3 regions of the Oryzifoliimicrobium ureilyticum genome follow, and region 2 is predicted to be linked to each of the others. Evidence: predicted binding sites of a transcription regulator. Region 2 holds the regulator's gene; each other region holds the start of a gene.
What was found. Region 2 encodes PhoB, which activates phosphate uptake and scavenging genes when phosphate is short. Its sites were predicted from a motif close to TGTCATNNANCTGTCAT; they were not measured.

Region 1 (3,277 bases), on a different contig from region 2:
GCGCCTCGGAAATCCGCGAGTTGCTGAAACTTCTAGACCGACCTGATATTGTCTCTTTTGCCGGCGGAATACCCGATCCAGCTCTATTTCCAGACGATGCTTTCAAGGCGGCCTACGGCGAGATCTTCAGTGGTTCACAAAGCGCAACAGCGCTTCAGTACTCCGTGAGCGAGGGTTACAAGCCGTTACGGGAGTGGCTGGCTGGTGAGATGGCGAAGATCGGAATTGCTTGCAGGGCTGAAAACGTCTTCATTGTATCGGGTTCGCAGCAGGGGCTGGACTATCTCGGCAAGCTTTTTCTGTCTCCTGGTGATACGGCGCTGGTGACTTTTCCGACATATCTCGGTGCGCTTCAGGCGTTCAACCCTTATGAGCCTCATTACGAGCAGCTGACGCTTAGTGGCAATCGAACTCCGGAAAGCTATCGCGCCGGACCAAGACAGGCCGGTTGCAAGCCGCGATTTGTCTACCTCTCTTCCGATTTTGCCAATCCCACAGGCGAGACGCTCACTCAAGCACAACGCGAAAGTGTTCTCGATCTTGCTGCCGAACTCGATATCGCCGTCATCGAGGATGCCGCCTATCAGTCGCTTCGCTATGATGGTGAGCCGATCCCGCCAATCCTCGCGCTGGACATCGCGAGAAATGGCAGCATTGAAGAGACGAGAACGATTTACTGCGGCAGCTTTTCGAAAACATTGGCACCTGGCCTGCGCGTCGGCTACATCGTTGCGAATGAGACGGTCATCCGAAAGCTGGTCCTGATGAAACAGGCGGCAGATCTGCATTCATCGACCATCAACCAGATGGCGGTTTTTCATGTTGCGGAGCGCGTGTTTGAGGATCAGGTCGCGAAGATAAAGTCAGTCTACCGCCAGCGGAGAGATGCCATGCAGCAGGCTTTGGAAGCCCACATGCCGCCGGGTGTCCACTGGGCAAAACCAGAAGGCGGGATGTTTTTCTGGGTGACGCTTCCAACTGGAATGGATACGGCTGAATTGCTTGCGAAGTCTCTCGAAACTGTGAAGGTCGCCTTCGTTCCCGGCAAGGCATTTTTCGCGGATGGATCGGGCGAAAACACGTTCCGGATCAGCTTCTCCTGCGCAACCGAACAAGTCATTGATGAAGGAATCGGACGCCTTGCTTCTCTCATCGTCTCTGAGATGTCCGTTCAGCGACGCGAGTGCGCATAAACCGACGCCCCAAGTCAACACAGCGAGCACAGCATCAAACGTAACGACCAAAATGTCTATAACGGCACCAGTGGGTCTGTCGCTTCCTTAATCGGAGTGTCATCTGTCTGTCGTCCAACCTTCATAATAAGGCGCATGATTGCAGCTGTTTAGCTCTTGCTGATTGTTAGGATGGTTGAATGAGACGTTTGGGGATTGCTTCGGCGCGCTGCCTCGGTGCAGCTTTCATGTTTGGTGTTGTGCCTGGCGTGGTTACCGCAGGCTCGGTTGATGCCGGAGGAAAGACCTACGTCAATCAAGGCTTGGTGGCGGTCGGGCGCATACCTGCGAACCAGAGGGACGCTTTGGGCGAAACGTTCGGATCGGGGTCAGCCCTCGCCATCGACCAGAAGAGCTGGGTAAGGGATGGACAAGGCTACAAGGGCATTATCTATCTTCTTCCTGATCGCGGCTATAACGTGGAAGGCACCACCGACTATAAGGCGCGCGTCAATAAGCTCGATGTGCATCTGATGCCGGTCGCGCCGAAAGAAAAGCCAACCGATGGGCAGGAGCAGAATGGCGTCAGTGCCAGCCTGTCCGGCCTCGTTCTTCTAACGGATGACGAGGGCCAGAACATGACTGGGCTTGACCCTGACGGCGTTCGACAGGAAAGCGGTGAAATGCCGCCTTTGCCTCTCGCGGCGAACGGCAAGATATCGATTGACGCAGAGGGTATCGTCCTGATGCCTGATGGCACGATGTTTATCAGCGACGAGTATGGGCCATATATCTATCGCTTTTCAGGCGAAGGTAAACTTCTTTCGGCAACCCAGCCGCCAAAGGCATTGCTGCCCATGCGAAAGGGACAGCTGAATTTTTCATCGAACAATCCAGGACCGGGCGGGGCAGCCCCTGACCCTAAGGATCCGGAAACAGGGCGTCAGAACAACCAAGGGCTCGAGGGCCTGTCGATGACGCCTGATGGAAAGTACCTGATCGCGCTTCTTCAATCGGCTACCCGCCAGGATGGTGGCGATTCAGCCTCGACGCGCCACAATACGAGGGCGCTTGTTTATGACGCGGCCGACCCCGCTCATCTAAAGCTCGTGCATGAATATGTCGTGCCATTGCCTGTCTTTAAAGATACTGAAGGCAAGACCAAGGTGGCTGCGCAAAGCGAGATCCTTGCCCTTTCCGACCAGAGCTTTTTAATGCTGGCGCGCGACAGCAACGCGGGATACGGCGTTAAAGGTGCAACCTCGCTTTATCGCAAGATCGACCTCGTCGACCTCTCCAAAGCAACGGATATTGCGGGCAGCGATTTCGATGGTCAGAAACCGGTTGCTCCCAAAGGCGTCGTTGATCCCACCGTCAAGACGGCTACGGTGACGCCTTTCATCGACCTCAACGACAATGCCGACCTTGGCCGGTTTGGGTTGCACAATGGCGAACCGCATGATCGCAATGATCTTTCTGAAAAGTGGGAATCGATGGGCATTGCGAGTGCACTCGATCCAGCAGCGCCAGACGACTATTTCCTGTTTGTCGGCAACGACAACGACTTTTTGACTCAGAACGGTTACCAGGTCGGAGCTGCCTATAAGGCAGATGGTGGCGTTGACGTCGATACGATGTTTCAGGTCTTTCGTGTTACAATGCCGGGAATGAAAAAGTAGCTCTACGCCAAGTCATTATTGACGATGAAGCGCGGCGTTCACCGCGCTTATTTTTTAACCTGCATGAAGGAAGCGGATCGCCTCATCTCTACGGAAGAGATAAAGAAGCGTGCGAACAGCATTGCCGCGCTCGCTCGTCAATTCAGGATCTCTGTCGATCAAATAGGCTGCGTCACGACGAGCGATTTCGAGGAGATCGGCATGCGCCTCAATGCTCGCGATCCGGAACCCCGGCGTTCCCGACTGCCGTGTTCCCAGAACTTCGCCTTCGCCTCTGAGTTTAAGATCCTCTTCGGCAATGCGAAAGCCATCTTCCGTTTCCCGCATGATCGAAAGGCGGGCGTGCCCCGTTTCGCCGAGTGGGCCTTTGTAAAGCAGAATACATGTGGAAGCTTCATCGCCGCGGCCAACGCGCCCGCGCAATTG
Region 2 (3,277 bases):
CTGCTCCGGAATTCGTGAAGAACACCTTATCGGCGAAACTTGAATCCGTTAGCCGCTTGGCAAGGCGTTCCTGCCCCGGAATTTCGTAGACATTGGATAGGTGCCAGACTTTGTCGGCCTGCTCTTTCAGAGCGGCAACAAGATGCGGATGTGAATGACCGACCGATGTCACAGCAACGCCCGAACCGAAGTCCAGATATCGCTCGCCGCCTTCTGTGATCAGCCATACGCCCTCGCCTCGATCGAAACGCAGTGGAGCGCGGGAGTAGGTCTCATAAAGCGGCGTGGTCTCTGCCATGGCGCAGTCTCCGTCGAACAAAGATAAAATGGGAGCCGGCTAATTGCCCCAAACCCAGAAATTAAAAATGCCGCCTTTCGGCGGCGTCTTCACTATCAATCTTCCGCACTGCAATGTCAATAAAACTCGACCTTTAGGCTAAAACACAATAGACCGCGCAGAACGGTACATTTGAACAATGTTGCATAAAAGACTCTCTCAGCAAGCAAGTTGGGGAAAAGATTCGCTGCGATTCGACCGACTCTTGTCACGGAGTCAGCCTCACACTAGGTTAAAACTCAATTACTAGACTGCATAGCGGCGGAACTAGTCACCTAAATGTTGAAGCGTTTCCTACGTCGGACATCGTCCAACGTAAGGCTGACGGATTCTATCGTCACGAGGCGCAGAAAGGCGGATATAGGCATGAATTGGACGGACGAGCGCGTCGAAAAGCTGAAAAAGCTTTGGGCAGAAGGTTTGAGCGCAAGCCAGATTGCAGCACAACTGGGCGGCGTCAGCCGCAACGCGGTGATCGGGAAAGTCCACAGGCTCAACTTGCCCGGTCGCGCTAAAGCTGGTGGCAGCAGTGCCGCAGCCCGTCCGCAGAAGCGCCCAGCGCCCGTTGCACCGCGCGCTACAGGATATCCTCAGCGTGCCCAGACGCGCCCTGCTGTTCGCAGCCAGGAAGCGGTTGTCGTCAAGCAGGAAGTGGATGTCGAAACGGTTGCCGTGCGCCGGCCTTCCACGGACGTCGTCGTGCCAATTTCTCGTCGCCTTGGCCTCACGGATTTGACCGAACGCACGTGCAAGTGGCCTGTTGGCGACCCGCTTAAAGACGACTTTCACTTCTGCGGCTGTGAGGCTTCCGATAGCTCGCCTTACTGCAATTACCACCAGAAGCTGGCCTACCAGCCGGTTTCCGACCGCCGCAAGGTTGCGGCACGGGTCGCTTGATCCACACCGCCTCCGTGATCTTTCAAGCGGGCCTTCGGGCCCGTTTTTCGTTTGGTGAACGCATTCCGCCCGGTGCCCCCCGAAATCGATCAACGAAAATGCCGGAGCTTGGCCCCGGCATCCCGTCACTAACGTTTTTCAGAAGTTACGAGGATGCCAGCTCAGGCTTCCATCGAATAACCCGCCCCGCGGACAGTCCTGATAACATCCTGCATGTTGGAAAAGTTCAAGGCCTTGCGGAGCCGTCCGACATGGACATCGACGGTGCGTTCGTCGACATAGATGTCATGGCCCCAAACGCCATCGAGCAGCTGGGAGCGGGAGAACACGCGTCCCGGCGAGGTCATCAAGAACTCAAGCAGGCGGAACTCGGTCGGACCGAGACGGACCTCCCTCGTCTTGCGATGCACGCGGTGCGTCTCGCGGTCAAGCTCGATGTCGCCGCACTTGAGAACCGTCGACAGGACCTCGGGCTTTGCTCTGCGCAGCATTGCCTTGACGCGTGCAATGAGTTCCGGCGTCGAAAATGGCTTGACGACGTAATCGTCGGCGCCCGTCGATAAGCCGCGGACGCGTTCGCTTTCTTCGCCGCGGGCCGTCAGCATGATGATTGGAAGGCGCTCGGTTTCCGGCCGCATGCGAAGGCGGCGGCAGAGCTCAATTCCAGATACGCCCGGCAGCATCCAATCGAGGATGAGAAGGTCAGGCGCCCGTTCCTGCAAGCGAATTTCCGCTTCGTCACCGCGTCCGATCGTTTCAACGTCAAAGCCTTCGGCCTCGAGGTTATAACGAAGGAGGACGCTGAGCGCCTCCTCGTCTTCAACAACTGCAACTCTCGGTGTCATTAAAATAGCCTCTGCGTTATCAAAAATTTATTCAGTCACGGCACCGACCGTGTTGGCAGTATCGTCCTTCGGACGCTCGCCTTCCGGCTGTGCCCCGGTTGCCATGTAGTAAATCGTTTCTGCAATATTGGTGGCATGATCGCCGATGCGCTCGATGTTCTTGGCACAGAACAGCAAGTGCGTGCAGCTCGTGATGTTGCGCGGATCTTCCATCATGTATGTCAGGAGTTCGCGAAACAGCGAGGTGTACATCGCATCGATTTCTTCGTCGCGCTCACGGATCGATGTCGCTTTGTCCGGCGCCCGATTGGAATAGACGTCCAGAACCTCCTTAAGTTGCACAAGGGCGAGTTCAGAAAGATGTTCCAGCCCGCGCGCCAGCTTGCGAGGAACGCCAGTACTTTGAACGGCGATCACGCGTTTGGCGGTGTTCTTGCCAAGATCGCCGACCCGCTCCAGATCGGCAGCGATACGGATGGACCCCATGATTTCGCGCAGGTCAGCCGCCATGGGCTGGCGGCGTGCGATGGTGATGATCGCCTTTTCGCCGATTTCACGCTCTGCACTATCGAGTATGACGTCGTCCGAGATCACTTTCTGGGCAAGGGCGACGTCACCGTTCACGAGCGCGCGCACGGCGTCCGAAACCATTTGTTCGGCAAGACCGCCCATCTCGGAAATGCGGCGGGTCAGATACTGAAGGTCGTCGTCGAAAGCCGACATGAGATGTGTGGATGGCATTTTCGTTCCTCTTAACAACGGCTGCTGAGTGACGAGACGCCGAAATCAGCCGAAACGTCCGGTGACATAGTCCTGCGTGCGCCGCTCGCGCGGCGATGTGAAAATCTTCGCGGTTTCGTCGAATTCAACGAGTTCACCGAGATACATGAAGGCCGTCTGGCTGGAAACGCGGGCAGCCTGCTGCATGTTGTGCGTGACGATCACGATCGTATAGTCGGCACGCAACTCGTCGATCAGCTCTTCGATCTTTGCTGTCGACAAGGGATCGAGAGCGGAAGCCGGCTCGTCGAGGAGAATGATCTCAGGTTTCACGGCAACTGTACGGGCAATGCAGAGACGCTGCTGCTGACCGCCGGAAAGGCTCTGTCCGCTGGCGTGCAGCTTGTCCTTGACTTCATTCCAAAGGGCGGCGCGGCGCAATGCCGCTTCCACACGCTCGTCCATTTCAGCCTTGCCG
Region 3 (3,277 bases), on a different contig from region 2:
CATCGCCACGCTTTGCTATGCGATCTACGCCGTGTGGTTCTTCGACCTTCCGAAGATCCTCGGGGACGCGCATTGGGAACGTCTTGGCATCGCAATGACCCAGTGGGTCAGCTATGAGGTGCAACCGGAGTTCAGGATCAACGAGAACGGTATTCAGGTTCGCTATCCACGCTTTTCGCCGCTAGGGGACAATCCGAACCCGGAATGGATCAAGACGAACCCGGATGGGTCGCTTTTGGTTAATGTCTCCGGTACGCGCGAGGCCGTCGCGATTTCTAAAGATAAAATCATTATGACCGCCGGGAGCGAAGCTGTCTCCGTCGATATCACCACAGACCTTCCAAAGATCAGTGGGCCGATGCCGAACTGGGTCAATATGCACGAAGACAACGTCACGGCCGATCTCGGCTTTTACGGCGATGTCAGCATTACTTCCCACCGCGTCAAGATCCGCAAGCGTTTTCTGGGATGGCCGAACTTCGTCTTCGACACCGACTCGCCCTATTTCGGCAAGTCGACAGGTGAGGTCGTCAGCCTCATCGCGTCCGGACCACGGCTTGATCCGGCGCAATCCAATTTCTCGCTGGCGCTGGACAATATCTGGAATAATCACGCCTGGCAGCATGGCGACGTCTGGACCAAGCTTTTCCAGACAATCGTCATGGCCTTTCTGGGCACGCTGATGGGCGCAGTGGTTGCTTTTCCGCTGGCATTCTTGGCGGCCCGCAACATCACGCCGAACCGGCTTCTCAATCAGGTTTTGAAGCGGTTTTTTGACTTCCTTCGTTCGGTGGACATGCTGATATGGGCGCTGTTCCTGACGCGGGCATTTGGTCCTGGGCCGCTGGCGGGCAGTGGCGCAATCTTCCTGACGGAGACCGGCACGCTCGGAAAGCTTTATTCTGAAGGGTTGGAGAATATCGATGACAAGCCGCGAGAGGGAATCAAATCTACCGGCGCATCCGGCTTGCTCGTCCAGCGCTACGGCGTCATGCCTCAAGTCGTTCCCGTCATTGTCAGCCAGACGCTTTACCAGTGGGAATCGAATGTTCGTGGCGCGACCATCATCGGCGCTGTCGGCGCAGGCGGTATCGGCCTGAAGCTTTGGGAAGCAATGCGCACCAATGCAAACTGGGCAAACGTCGCCTATATGGTGCTTCTTGTGCTCATCGTGGTGTTCCTGTTCGATGCGGCATCGAGCGCGCTGCGTCATCGCCTGATCGGCGACGACCGGCGTTAGGAAGAACTTGCTACGCTGTTCCTCCCGACAGGAGAACGGACGCGGTGCAAGCTTTCAGGAAAATTGCGGGCGAGGAGAACAAAGCGCGCAATCATCATCATTCTGTCACGGTAATCTTTTAGCCGATCCATGCTTGCGGTTGGCTGACAAATCGCGGCAAAGTGCAAAGCAACCCCCCTTCTGATTCCAGGACTCCACTTTTGCGTTACGCTCTTTATTTCACACCGCCGCAGGATCATCCTTTGACCGTTGCGGCGGCTCGGTGGCTTGGCCGTGACGCTTTCACCGGTGACGAGTTTCCGCGCCGGGATTATCAAGGGCTTGAAGCGAACCAGCAGTCGGCCTTGACAGCCGATCCCCGGCGCTACGGCTTTCACGCCACGCTGAAAGCTCCCTTCCATCTCGTTTCGACGGAAAGCGAAGCGCAGTTGCTGGCGTCCGTTGACGCCTTTGCCACCAAGACAGCGCCTTTTTCCATTCCTCAACTCGTCCTCGGCCAGCTTGGACGTTTCTTTGCTTTGGTTCCCGCATCGCATTACGAGCCACTGCAGTCATTTGCCGCGGCAGCGGTGCGCGATTTTGAGCCACTGCGCGCACCTCTTTCTGAAAGCGACATCGCGCGCCGGAAGCCCGAGAAGCTGAGTGAACGCCAGCGGGAAAATTTGATGACATGGGGTTATCCCTACGTCATGGAAGAGTTTCGCTTCCATATGACGCTGACCAACGAAGTTCCGGACGAGCAAAGCGCCGTGATGCGCACAGTCTTAGAGGACCTCTTCGACGGCTTTATCGGGCGTCCGCTCGACATTTCCGGGATTGCCGTTTTCCGCGAGGAAAGCCGCGGCACACCTTTCAAGGTTCATCAATGGCTGCCTCTCCGAGGCGCCTGACACAAGAGAAGATCGATATGACCAGAGAAACCGTTTTTTCTAATGCTCGCATCGTCCTGGAGGACGAGGTCATTCATGGCTCGCTTCTCGTTCGCGATGGCATGATCGAGGACATATCAGCCGGCTCGTCGCATCTTGGTGAAGACTTTGAAGGAGATTATCTCATTCCCGGTCTGATCGAACTGCATACGGATCATCTTGAAGGTCACTACTCGCCGAGGCCGGGCCTGCGCTGGAACAAGACGGCCGCCATCCAGGCACATGACGCACAGATCGTTACATCCGGCATCACCACTGTCTTTGATTGCCTTCGCATGGGATCCGACGAGGACGGCGGTTTCGATAAAGGCGAAATGCGCGACATGGCCGATGCCATTCAGAAGGCCGAGGCGGAAGGCCGCCTGAGGGCGGAGCACCTGCTTCACCTGCGCTGCGAAGTCTCTGCCGATAATGTCATGGATCATTTTGCCGATTTTGAGAATGATTCGCACGTGCGTTTGGTATCACTGATGGATCACGCACCGGGTCAGCGTCAGTTCCAGACGATGGACCAATATATCTTCTACTATCAGAAGAAGCGCGGTCTGAGCGATGCGGAGTTTGCGATCTTCGTCGACAAGCGCGTGGAAGAGTCGCAGCGCAACTCGACCCCGCACCGTGTCGCTATTTCCGAAGTCTGCCGCCAGCGCGGGATCACCATTGCCAGCCATGACGACGCAACCCTGACCCATGTCGAGGAAGCGATCGAAAACGGTGTGCGACTGGCGGAATTTCCCACCAGCATCGAAGCTGCAAAGGCCTCACATGCGAATGGCATGAGTGTTTTGATGGGCGCGCCGAACATCGTGCGCGGCGGATCGCACTCCGGCAATATCGCAGCGAAGGATCTTGCCGAGCATGATGTGCTTGATGTCCTTTCGTCGGATTATGTCCCGCTCAGCCTGCTTTACGCGCCATTCCTTCTGGTCGATCAGGTTGAAAGCATTACCCTGCCAAAGGCAATTTCCATGGTCACAGCCACACCTGCCCGCACGGTCGACCTCAACGATCGTGGCCGGATCGCTCCTGGCTTGCGCGCCGATGTTGTTCGGGTCTTCCGAGACGAAGGCGTTCCGGTTTGTCGCTCCGTTTGGCGCCGGGGACGCCG

Region 1: VQ830_RS03770 (esterase-like activity of phytase family protein) is a predicted target of PhoB. The motif match lies at 1,291-1,307, and genes of this name have one in related genera.
Region 3: VQ830_RS23560 (DUF1045 domain-containing protein) is a predicted target of PhoB. The motif match lies at 1,333-1,349, and genes of this name have one in related genera.

Annotation. Positions count from the first base shown of each region.
Region 1 covers NZ_JBBBVQ010000002.1:128,173-131,449, reverse strand. The annotation lists gene VQ830_RS03775 (aminotransferase-like domain-containing protein) at 1-1,193, shown strand, start outside; gene VQ830_RS03770 (esterase-like activity of phytase family protein) at 1,373-2,851, shown strand; gene recG (ATP-dependent DNA helicase RecG) at 2,906-3,277, opposite strand, start outside.
Region 2 covers NZ_JBBBVQ010000039.1:6,445-9,721, forward strand. The annotation lists gene VQ830_RS27555 (aspartate aminotransferase family protein) at 1-298, opposite strand, end outside; gene VQ830_RS27560 (GcrA family cell cycle regulator) at 704-1,234, shown strand; gene phoB (phosphate regulon transcriptional regulator PhoB) at 1,396-2,079, opposite strand; gene phoU (phosphate signaling complex protein PhoU) at 2,107-2,820, opposite strand; gene pstB (phosphate ABC transporter ATP-binding protein PstB) at 2,866-3,277, opposite strand, start outside.
Region 3 covers NZ_JBBBVQ010000022.1:36,066-39,342, forward strand. The annotation lists gene phnE (phosphonate ABC transporter, permease protein PhnE) at 1-1,240, shown strand, start outside; gene VQ830_RS23560 (DUF1045 domain-containing protein) at 1,441-2,130, shown strand; gene VQ830_RS23565 (alpha-D-ribose 1-methylphosphonate 5-triphosphate diphosphatase) at 2,148-3,277, shown strand, end outside.